Linked DNA regions of Candidatus Ruthia magnifica str. Cm (Calyptogena magnifica). The protein of the gene in region 2 interacts with the protein of the main gene of each other region in a pairwise test. Links are inferred from orthologs where the notes say so. Each region holds a gene or a part of one and is shown on either strand. Other genes may lie near its edges.

Region 1 (3,628 bases), 410 kb from region 2 along the record:
GTTGGCTGCCAAAAAAATTCTTCGCTCAAGCTAAAGAAGAGGCCTCATCAGGCTCAACAGACAAAGCTATTGAGATTTTTGAACAACTGCAAGCAGCTTACCCTGGCTCAAAATATGCACTACAATCTAAATTAGAAATTGCTTATGCATTGTACAAGAGCAAAGATTACAATCAAGCAATTGATCGCTTAAATAGCTATATTAAGCTTTATCCAGAGCATTTTTCAACCCCATATGCTTATTATTTACGTGGCGCTGTTTCACAAGACAAGTCTCGCTCGTTTTTAGATGACTATCTTACTGATAGCGCCCAACGCGATGTTAATTCAGTGCGTGATGCCTTTAACTACTATCTAGCATTGATTTATAAATTCCCAAAAACTGAATATGCCGAAGAAGCCAAAATCCATTTAGTTATACTTAGAAACATTTTATCAAGACATGAGCTGTTTGTGGCTATTTATTACACCAAAAGAGGGGCTAATATTGCTGCCATCAACCGTACTAAGTTTATCATTGAAAAATATCCAAACACACCTTCAGTACCTGCAGCACTACATTTAATGGCCTATAATTATGACGCTATTAGCGCAAACATACTGGCAAAAGATGCGCGCCGCGTACTAAAGAATAGTTATCCTTTGTACACACCACACTACTCTTTATAGGACTAAGATTCTTAATTTACTTCAATGAACAAACAAGAAAGAGCTTTCGCGTTTAAGATTTCTTTAATCATGGCCACACGTATGCTAGGTTTATTTATGATTTTTCCTATATTTTCAGTTTATGCCAGTGAATATACCAGTACCACGCCTTACTTAATAGGTTTATCTATTGGCATTTATGGCTTAACTCAAGCATTATTACAAATTCCCTTTGGCTATTTATCAGACAAGTATGGTCGAAAACCTATGCTCATTATTGGTCTTATTATCTTTTTTATTGGTAGTGTTGTGGCTGCTAAATCAACAGACATCATAGGCATTGTTATTGGCAGGGCTCTGCAGGGTGCAGGTGCTATTTCAGCGGTATTGATGGCGTTTTTAGCAGATTTTGTTAGTGAAAATCAACACTCTAAAGCCAATGCTTTTGTGGGTGTTCAAATAGGCATAGCCTTTATGTTAGCCTTACTACTAGGCCCTATCATCAGTTCTAATCTGAGCATATCTGGTTTATTTTGGGTGATTGCTTTGCTTTCTGTTATTGCGTTGATCATTGTTAGCACTCTACCCAATGCCAAACCTAAAGAGCAATATTCCTTGTCAATTGCAAACATCAAAAAAGTAATCAATATTGATTTACTACGGCTAGATTTTAGCGTTTTTGCACTACATTTAATTCTAACTTGTGCTTTTATCGCTATACCGATCTTTTTAAGAGAAAACAATATTGTTGAGATTAAAGACAGTTGGCAAATGTATTTACCTATTATTATTTTGTCCTTTATTGGCATGTTGCCAATGATTATTCTGATTTCCAAATATCAAAAAATTAAACCTATATTTTTAAGCGCCATTGCACTACTGATTATCAGTCAAATTTTGTTTTATCAAATACAGCTTACTTATACTTTATTTTTCATCCTTTTAACTTTATTCTTTATTGCTTTTAATACATTAGAAGCCATTCTACCTTCACTCATAGCCTCAAGTGCAAGTTCTGATAAACGCGGCTTAGCAATGGGTTTATACGCTACATCACAGTTTTTAGGTGCATTCGTTGGCGGGATTGTTGGTGGATGGATTTACAACATATCTAATCTAAATAATGTATTCTTACTTACCACATTTATTGCAATTATTTGGTGGATAATTATTCTAATAACAAAGCAAAAAATACCCATAAAACAGGTAACAGAAAATTAATCGGAGCAAAAAAAATGGCAGGAATCAACAAAGTAATTTTAGTAGGCAATTTAGGCCAAGATGTAGAATTGAAATACACCTCTAATGGTAAAGCAGTAACCACTTTATCTGTTGCAACCAGTGAAAGTTGGACAGACAAAAACACAGGGCAAAAGGTTGATAAAACTGAATGGCACCGTGTTAGTTTATTTGGCAAATTAGCTGAGATTGCTAGCCAATACCTACATAAGGGCTCTAAAGTTTACGTTGAAGGTAATTTAAGAACACGTAAATGGCAAGACCAAACTGGTACTAACCGCTACACAACTGAAATAGTTGTTGGTTTTAATGGTACATTACAAATGTTAGATCGTCACGACAATGTTGATATAGGTGGTGGTGCACCTCAAACTCAACAATCAGCATCTTCTACACCTGTACCACAACAACAAACCGCAACAGCGCCAGTCCTAGATCCTATCGCACCTGTTGATAATTCTGAGTTTGATGATGACATTCCTTTTTAAAAAAGGATGTGTTATTTATCTGAATTACTCCAATAATCAGCTTTATTTGAAATCACCCAGCGCACACCACCTTTAGGATTTTTAACATCATTTTTATATCTAGGAATCATGTGCACATGTAAATGCATAATACTTTGCCCAGCTACTTCACCATTATTCATACCAATGTTAAAACCATCTGGAGAAAACTCCTCATCAAGAATCAATTTTGATTTTTGAATGGCTTTGGCAATTGCATTTTGCTCTTGTTCGGTAATATCAAAATAAGTAGCAACATGTCTTTTAGGGACAATCAACGTATGTCCAGGAGAAACAGGATAAGAGTCTAAAAACGTAATGGTTAAATCACATTGTCCAATAATTCTTTCTTCACTCAATTGACAAAATAAACAATTTATATCCATTTTTTATTATTCTAAGCTAATATTAATAAACATAATGTTTTGGGCAAATTAGACAATAAAAAACCGGTATAGCCAGTTTTACTATGAAATTGATGCTGAAAGGCTCGTCACTTTCTGTTTCAACGATTACTGTAATTTCTTGGTTGTAGACATAATTCCAAAGGTTTGTTATTCATTACTTCAACGGGATTGTTAAAACTATTGCCGTTCCAGGGTGTGTTGTTTCCAAAATTTATAGGAATATTACTATTCCAATTAATACCCCAATTTGCAGTAGCATTAAGTTTCAATGTTAGCAAGAAAACTGTCATTATTTTCTCACTCCTTAATTATTAATCAATCGTCATTAAAAACCTAATGCCTGATTTTAACCATAACTTTTATACTATCTTGCTATTGGTACTACTGGCATAGTCATTTCAGGTGCAACACCAGGTCCCCATGGGGTATTTACATAACCATTAGGTGCGAAACCATAACCATTACGACCATAACCATTACGACCATAACCATAATAGTTGTTGTTGTTCCAACCGTTATTATCAAATTCATCAAACATATTACCCATTTCTTCTGCATACCAACGAGGATCCCAAAAATCATATGGGTTGTAGCCAAATATGCCATTATCTTCTTGATAGCCATAAGCGTTATAATTGTTGTAACCATTACCCCATGGGGTATTGTTGCTACTCCAAAATGCATTCGCACTTAAAGTGGATGTCAATAGCACTATTGTAAAAATCTTTTTCATTGTCATATCTCCATTTAATTAATTCAATTTATATTATAACATAATAATATATTTATGCAAATTAAGCTTTAAATTTAAAAAGGTGAGGATCATCTA
Region 2 (8,597 bases):
TAGATACAAATTTTCTATCAAAAAAATGAGTTATCAACCTTATTCTTTTAAATGCCAAGCTTGTCTACTCTTCGTCAAATAAAATGCGTTGTCCCTCTCCTTCTAAATCATCAAACTGACCGTTCTTAACGCTTATCATTAAAAGAATAACAAGAACAACGCCAACAAAAATCATACTGGGAATTAACCAACAAATTACATTCATCTTCCTTCCTTTTTTTACTAAAAAGCAACATTAATATGTTTTATTTTTTAACCATAAATAAGAATTTTCTCATAAAACAAAAAACATATTAATGTTGCTTTTTAGTAAAAAATGTCTATCAATTCATTACAAAACTAACTCAAATACATTCAAACAACAAATATAAAAGTGGTAAAAGATAAAAATGTCAGTGTTTCTGCTATAATTTTAAACATTGACATATAAACGAATTTTAAACTAGAGTATGAACTTAGATTATCTTGATTTTGAACAACCCATTGTCGAATTAGAGGAAAAAATACAAGCGCTTGATAATATTAAAGACAAAGCGGATATTGTTGATGAAATGGGGGCGCTTAAAATCAAGAGTAATGCTTTAACCAAAAAAATCTTTTCCTCTTTAAGCGACTGGCAAATATCTCAACTAGCGCGCCATCCAAAACGCCTTTATACACTTGATTATATTTCTCATGTATTTGATGAGTTTACTGAATTACACGGTGATCGTATCTATGGTGATGACCATGCTATTATTGGTGGCATTGCTAGATTAGATGCCCAGCCAGTGATGTTTATTGGCCAACAAAAAGGACGAACCACTCAAGAAAAACTTAAATACAATTTTGGCATGCCTAGGCCTGAAGGCTATCGTAAGGCCTTACGTTTAATGAAGCTGTCTGAAAAATTCTCAATGCCTATTATTACTTTTATTGATACTCCTGGTGCTTACCCAGGTATTGGCGCTGAAGAACGAGGTCAAAGTGAGGCCATTGCTAAAAATCTATTTGAAATGTCAACCCTTGCAACACCCATTATCTCGGTAGTTATTGGTGAAGGCGGCTCTGGTGGTGCATTAGCAATTGGCGTTGCAGATATAATCATGATGTTTAAATATAGTATTTACTCCGTGATTTCCCCAGAAGGCTGTGCATCCATTTTGTATAAAGATGCAACCAAGGCTAATCTTGCGGCGGAATCTCTAAAACTAACCTCAGCCCATCTTAAAGAAAATGGGCTAATTGACATCATTATTGATGAACCGTTAGGTGGCATTCACCGCGACCCTTCGCAAGCAAAAGTGCTACTAAAAGAGGCATTAATACAACAACTCAATGAAATTAAACAACTACCAATAGAGCAATTGTTACAAAACAGACAAGAAAAACTCTTAAATTTTGGAAAATTTAAAGACTAAAGATTTATTTCTTAAGGATAAACAAATTGTCCTTGGTCTTAGTGGTGGCATTGATTCTGTTGTACTGTTGTATTATTTAAACACGCACTATCCCAATAAAACAAGAGTCATTCATTACAACCATCATTTATCTCAATATTGTAACGAATGGAATAAGTTTTGCGAAAAGCTATGTTTAAGCCTTAATATCACCTATTTAAGTATTGATTTATATTTTAATAATACATCTAATATCGAAGAAAATACACGTAAAAAGCGCTATCATTCTTTATCTAACTCATTAAAAAAAAATGAAGTGCTTTGCACAGCACACCATCAGAACGACCAAGCAGAAACCCTACTTTTACAATTGTTTCGTGGTAGTGGCATCAAAGGATTAGCCGCCATGCCTAAAGAAAAACCTTTAGGCATGGGTATTCACTATCGTCCTTTTTTAACAATTAGTAAGTTTCAAATTATTGATTATGCTAAAAATAACAAACTAAACTGGATAGAAGATGATAGCAACAAAAATACTAATTTTATGCGTAATTTCTTGCGTTTAGAAATTCTACCTAAATTATCTGGTGCATATAAAAATTTAACAAGAACACTTGCTAGAAGCGCAAAACACCAATCAGAAGCCTTAAAACTAATACGCGAATTAGCCGATATTGATATGAATACATATCACATTATCAACAATGCCAATCGCATCGATACAAATAGACTTATCAAACTTGAAACCCACAGAATTAAAAATGTTCTTCGTCATCATTTAAATTTGCTTAACTTTTTAACACCTAGCGATAAAATAATGCATCAAATTATTGAACTGCTATACACAAAAGAAAATACCAACCCTTTAGTATGTTGGGATAAGTATGAGATTAGACGTTACCAAAATGAATTATATTTCATCAATAAGACCTTACCAAGAAAAAACGCGTTTTGTCCATTTTATAAAGAGCTTAAGAATTTTAAAAATTTTTCAATTCGTTATCGACAAGAAGGCCAACGTATTAAATTACTAGGAAAAACGCACACTCAATCACTAAAAAAAGTCTTACAAGAAGCCAATATCCCGCCATGGGAACGGAATCGATTAAAAATGTATTACATTGATAATAAATTATGCGCTATTGAACGTATCGGAAAAATATCTAACATTTAGGGTAAATCTTACTTGTTCCAAATGGATGGTGGTATTTATTGCTAGCTTAATAAGGATTATTAATCCCAATTTTTGCTAATATTTTTATCTCTAGGTTTTCCATTTGCTGCGCATCTTTAGTGTCAATATGATCATAGCCCAACAAATGCAACATACCATGAATTGCCATATGGGTTAAGTGGTTATTAAAAGATTTATGTTGTTCAATAGACTCTTTTAAAACGACCTGCGTACAAATCACCACATCCCCTAAAACCGCCTCATCAATTTCAATCGGCAAATCACTTTGGAATGATAATACATTAGTAAGTTTATCTTGATGACGATAAACTTTATTAAGATTTTTAATTTCTGTTTCATTGACTAATCGAATCAATAACTCGCTTTCACCCCTGTCTAACTCTTTAATCACTTCTTGTAAAGTGTTGCTTAAATCATACTCATTAATAGATGAATCATGAATAATATTTTGAATAACTACCATACTTAATCTTGGGCTTAATGATATTTTTTGATAAAATTATTGATTTTATCAAAAGTCTATTATCTTGTCATTAATTGTTGAAGTTGCCATACCCATACCACTAAATAAAACTTTTGACTATCTATGTGATGATGAGGTGCTTGTTGGTGTGCGCGTTAAAGTGCCTTTTGTACGTAAAAAAGTAATCGGTATAGTGCTAGCTATTAGAGATAAAAGTAATTTTTATAAACTGAAATCTGTTGAAGAAGTGTTAGACAAAACGCCAATTTTAGACAAACTAACCTTAAGCCTCTTATTTTGGTCGGCCAATTATTACCACCATCCAATTGGTGAAGTGATTTCAACTGCACTACCTAAAAACTTGCGTTTAGGTAAAAAAGCAAACATTAAAAAAATTACCGGTTTGCCAAATCAAACAAAGCAATCAAACTTCAAGCTCTCAGATGAGCAAAATATTGCCATCACACAAATCTTAAAATCAAACTACCAATATCACGCTTTTTTACTCCACGGTGTGACTGGTAGTGGCAAAACTGAGGTATATTTACACACCACCCAAGCAATGCTTAATCAAAAAAAACAAGTGCTGGTATTGGTACCAGAAATTGGGCTAACACCACAAATGATTACACGTTTTGAATCACGCCTAAAAACACGCGTAGTAACGATTCATTCACAACTCAACGAAACTAAAAAACTAGATGCCTATCTTATGGCTAAAAATGGTGAGGCTGGCGTGGTAATTGGTACACGAAGTGCTATTTTTTCACCGATGCCAAACCTAGGCTTAATCATTATTGACGAAGAACATGATAATTCATTTAAACAACAATCAAATTTTCGATATTGTGCCAAAAATTTAAGTTTTATACGTGCCAAACAAGCCAATATTCCAATAGTCTTAGGTACAGCAACACCTTCATTAGAATTGTTAAAAAATGTGATGGATCAAAAAATCACACGTATCACACTCACCAAACGCACAGGCAATGCCACTCTGCCAAAAATCAGTTTGATTGATATGCGCAGTAATACTGATGGTGCTTTGTCTAAAATGCTGATTGAAAAAACCAAACAATATTTATCAGCCGGCAAGCAAGTCATGTTATTTATTAACCGTCGAGGCTATGCACCTGTTTATTATTGCACACAGTGCAGCTGGAAAGCACAATGCGACCATTGCGATTCAACCATGGTTTATCACCGCCATATCAATCGTCTTAAATGCCATCATTGCGGTGGTGAAAAAATGCCAGAACACACCTGCCCAGACTGCTTTAGGCAAAGCCTTAAAGTGCTAGGCTATGGCACAGAAAGACTAGAAGAAACACTATCTTCATATTTTGCAGATACCCCTATTATCCGTATTGATCGCGATACCACACGACGCAAAAAAGCCTTTACACGACACTTAGAACAAATTAACGCTGGCAAATCTTGTATTATTATTGGCACGCAAATGTTAGCTAAAGGGCATGATTTTTCCAATCTTGCAATGGTTGGTATTTTGGATATTGATACTGGGTTTTTATCTCTTAATTTCCGAGCAACTGAATATTTAGCCCAACTACTCATCCAAGTATCAGGTCGTGCAGGCAGGCATAAAGAAAAAGGCGAAGTCGTTATTCAAACTCGCTATCCAGATCATCCAATCTTTAACTTTATTTTATCATCCCACTACACGCAATTTGCCAACCAACTCCTCAAACAGCGCTTAAGCGCAATGATGCCACCTTTTTCACACCAGGCATTATTATGTGCCAATGCAAAAAATAAACAAAATGCTGAAAATTTCTTACATGAAGCAGTCGTTTTATTAAAAAATATACAAATAAATTCAGTAGAAATTTTGGGGCCAGTGATCAACACCATTGAAAAAAAATCAGACTACTACTACTTTAATCTATACCTACAATCCAACAATCGAGTAACACTCCACCAAATGCTATCTACTTTCAATCAACATATCAACATACTAAAACTCAAAAACAAAGTACGTTGGTATTTAGATATTGATCCAATTGAATAATAGATAATTTATTATAATTCAACATCATCTATTCATTCTGAAATATCAATAATTTAATTTAAGATTTTTAGATCAATCTGGCACCTCTTTATCATTGTTATCCAATCGCCTACAAGTTAAGACACTTTGTAAACGCCAATCTTTAACACGTTTGAGAGGAATATCAATCATATCAGTATATTTTACAGACAAAATTTCAATTACTACCATGGTGATAAATATATCAACATGGCTTCTGATGACCGTTTATATATATTCTTGGTTTAATTTAAACACAGACTAAATAGTCATACCAGTATAGACACAACTATACACTCATACTACAAATTATACAAATGAACGCTATAGTCGTGTCAAGTCTTTTATTAAATTTAACGAAAAATTAAAATTAACTAGAAAATAGAGAGCTACATATAAGTTAGAATTGTAGGTTTTTAAAAAAATGATAAGTTGTACGAAGGCTCTAGAAAGGAGAACAATAAGAAAGACATGAAGCTAAAAAGAAGCTGTGTAATACACATTCTGAATATGCATATTAGTTAATGTCTAATGAAATAGACTCACTAAATTATATTAACCCGTACATCAAAAAACAGATAAAAATTTAGAGTAATAAACTAGAAAAATAAGTCAGAATAGTAAGCAATATTATTATTTTCAGTTGTTTGTACCTATAATATCTTTATTATTTCAATAAAAAATAGGAATATAAGGAAGAAAAAATTAATATAATCTGCACTTGGGTGTCTTTTTACTAACTTCAGAATTTTCCACTTTAAATTACTAGATGAGTTTGAGTATTAAATGATATTTTTTTGTATAAAATAGATTGTTCCTACAATATTATTTTGAATTTTAATTCAAATCTAAGAGGAATAAAAATGTTCAAAATAACAACACTATTTGTTTTCAAGAGATTGTGCAGCAGCTCTTCTAAAAACTATAAAAGAATCTAATAAAGCTAAGCAATTTAAGCAACCATCAAAAGGAAATTATGAATTACATATTTAGAGAGGTTCTTTTGTTGGCGCTTCTCTAAAAAAAGATATTTTGGCTAATGACAAATGTATTGGAGAGTTAGCTCCAAGTATATTTTTCTATGAAGAAATTGATGACAATAAATAACATGCCATATCTACAAAATCGGAGTTTTCGTCAAATGATTTGGTTATAACAACAAAAATAGAGCAGAATTACTTTACTTTATATGACAATATATAAAATTTGATTTTTTCTAGGTACTGGACTTGAACTTATCAAAGACATGAAAACTGCTTCTAAATTAGAACTGACCAAAAAGACAACTATAATAAATAATAAATCATTTTATTTAACAGTTTATTAACTAGATTTAGATGTTATAGTCCACTTACTATAGTTTTAATAGCATTAGTAATGACTAAAAGCTCACTATCAGTAATTATAAATGGTGGCATAGTATAGAGTAACTTTCCATACGGTCTTAACCAAACACCCAATGTAATTAAATGTTTTTGAATTATTTGTATATCAATTTCATGTATAAGTTCTATCGCTCCAATAGCGCCTAGAATTCGTACATATTTAACTTGTGTGTGTTTTTGAAGAGATAACAACTCTGCATTCAATATTTTCTCGATATTGGCAATGTTCTTTTGCCAAGGAGAATTAAGTAATAATTCAATACTAGCATTAGCAACAGCGCAAGCCAAGGGATTTGCCATAAAAGTCGGACCATGCATTAATGTGCCTACTACACTTGAAACACCATTAGTTGTTAGTGTGGCTGCTAGTGTCATATAGCCACCTGTTAATGCTTTACCCAGACATAAGATATCGGGCTTAACATTGACATGCTCAAGTGCAAATAATTGTCCAGTACGACCAAAACCAGTAGCAATCTCATCTAAGATGAATAAAACATGATACTGCTTGCAAAGCGCTTTAGCTTTAAGTAAATATTGGGGGTTGTATATTCGCATACCTCCTGCATTTTGTACAACAGGTTCTAAAATCATAGCTGCAATTGAATTGGCATCTTGTTCTAAAATAATTTCTAAATCTGCCAATGCCTCATCCATAGATACGATAGATGGGCTTTTAACAAAAAAATGTTGTGACAATACGCTTGAAAACAAATGATGCATGCCATTGTCTGGGTCGCACACGCTCATCGCACCAAATGTATCGCCATGATAGCCACCCAGAATCGTGATAAATTTTTTCTTATTGGCTTGACGTTTATTGTGCCAATATTGGAGTGCCATTTTGAGGGCAACTTCTACTGACACTGAGCCAGAATCAGTAAAAAATATTTTGGTTAAATTATCAGGTGTAATCTTCAATAACGTTTTAGTAAGCTCAATCACAGGCTGATGAGTCAACCCACCAAACATCACATGAGACATTTTCCCTAGCTGAGTTTCAATCGCTTTATTAAGAACTGGATGGTTGTAACCATGAATTGCTGACCACCATGAACTCATGCCATCAATAACACGCTTACCACCTTCTAAAGTTAAATAAACACCCTTAGCTGATTCAACTAAATAGGCAGGAACTTCGTTAGGAATTTTGGCATATGGGTGCCAAATATGTTGGTTATCAAATGTATTCATGTGGATACATTTTACTGACACTGGTTATAAATAATCTTTAAGTTCAGCCATTGAATCAATCACCAAATCTGGATTAGCATTTTGGATATCCTCGCCATGATTATACCCATACGACATACAAATAATTTCAAATCCAGCAGCACGCGAAGCGGCTACATCGCTGATTGAATCACCAAGCATTAAGCAATCTTGTGGATTGATATTAAAAAATTCAGCACTATGTAATAGTGGCAACGGGTCTGGCTTTTTCTTTGCCAAGGTATCGCCAGAAACCACCAATCTAAAATAATTAAAAATATCCAAATCTTTCAAAATTGGTAAAGTGAATTGCTTAGCCTTATTGGTCACACAGCCTAGTATATAACCTTGTTGTTTTAAATAATTCAAGCCCTCTTTTACGCCACTATATAAACATGAACGCGTAGAAGTATTAACACTATATAGTTCTAAAAAAATTGGATAGGCCTTGTTAAAATCTTGTTTATTAACGTTTGCTTCAAACTCGCCAGTCAGTGACCTTTCTACCAATTTTGGCACGCCATTACCAACCCAATGGCGAACCTTGGCCTCGCCCCATGGAGTTCTATTCATCACTTTCATCAATTCATCAATACAATAAGCTAAATCTGGAGCGCTATCAACCAAAGTTCCATCTACATCAATCATAATTAATTTTGGATTAAAAATTTTCATTGTTATCCTTGTATTTTTTAACAACACTATTTTGATAAAATGTATATTATATTATTTTTTCAAATATTCGTTATGCAAAATTCACTCATCGGCTTTATCGGCGCTGGTAACATGGCATATGCTATTATTTCTGGACTTATTAACAATGGTATTAAGCACAATCAAATCAAAATTAGTGATACCAATAAGGCATTATTATCTCTTCGAAAGACTGAATTTAATCTTGAGGTTTTTACGGATA

Evidence for each region. The genes of interacting proteins can lie anywhere in the genome.
Region 1: the proteins of priA (region 2) and ssb interact in binary tests that used the Escherichia coli proteins (3 or more experiments, as listed by UniProt). The link is inferred for Candidatus Ruthia magnifica str. Cm (Calyptogena magnifica) from one-to-one orthologs.

The regions. Positions count from the first base shown.
Region 1 is NC_008610.1:554,102-557,729, reverse strand. The notes cover bases 802-3,628. They hold ssb (single-stranded DNA-binding protein), read left to right. Parts: upstream 802-1,882; coding sequence 1,883-2,374; downstream 2,375-3,628. Other genes in these bases: RMAG_RS02540 (hypothetical protein), read right to left, coding at 3,164-3,532; RMAG_RS02550 (HIT family protein), read right to left, coding at 2,386-2,778; RMAG_RS02560 (MFS transporter), read left to right, coding at 802-1,868. In the rest of the region: RMAG_RS02565 (outer membrane protein assembly factor BamD), read left to right, coding at 1-668; more of RMAG_RS02560, read left to right, coding at 693-801. UniProt on the Escherichia coli protein: Plays an important role in DNA replication, recombination and repair. Binds to ssDNA and to an array of partner proteins to recruit them to their sites of action during DNA metabolism. Acts as a sliding platform that migrates on DNA via reptation.
Region 2 is NC_008610.1:136,640-145,236, reverse strand. What follows is about bases 2,640-5,583. They hold priA (replication restart helicase PriA), read left to right. Parts: upstream 2,640-3,101; coding sequence 3,102-5,066; downstream 5,067-5,583. Other genes in these bases: ybeY (rRNA maturation RNase YbeY), read right to left, coding at 2,640-3,037. Also shown: cbb3-type cytochrome oxidase assembly protein CcoS, read right to left, coding at 65-205; RMAG_RS00655 (acetyl-CoA carboxylase carboxyltransferase subunit alpha), read left to right, coding at 450-1,400; tRNA lysidine(34) synthetase TilS, read left to right, coding at 1,381-2,553; more of ybeY, read right to left, coding at 2,600-2,639; bioA (adenosylmethionine--8-amino-7-oxononanoate transaminase), read right to left, coding at 6,425-7,663; RMAG_RS00630 (phosphoglycolate phosphatase), read right to left, coding at 7,688-8,356; proC (pyrroline-5-carboxylate reductase), read left to right, coding at 8,429-8,597.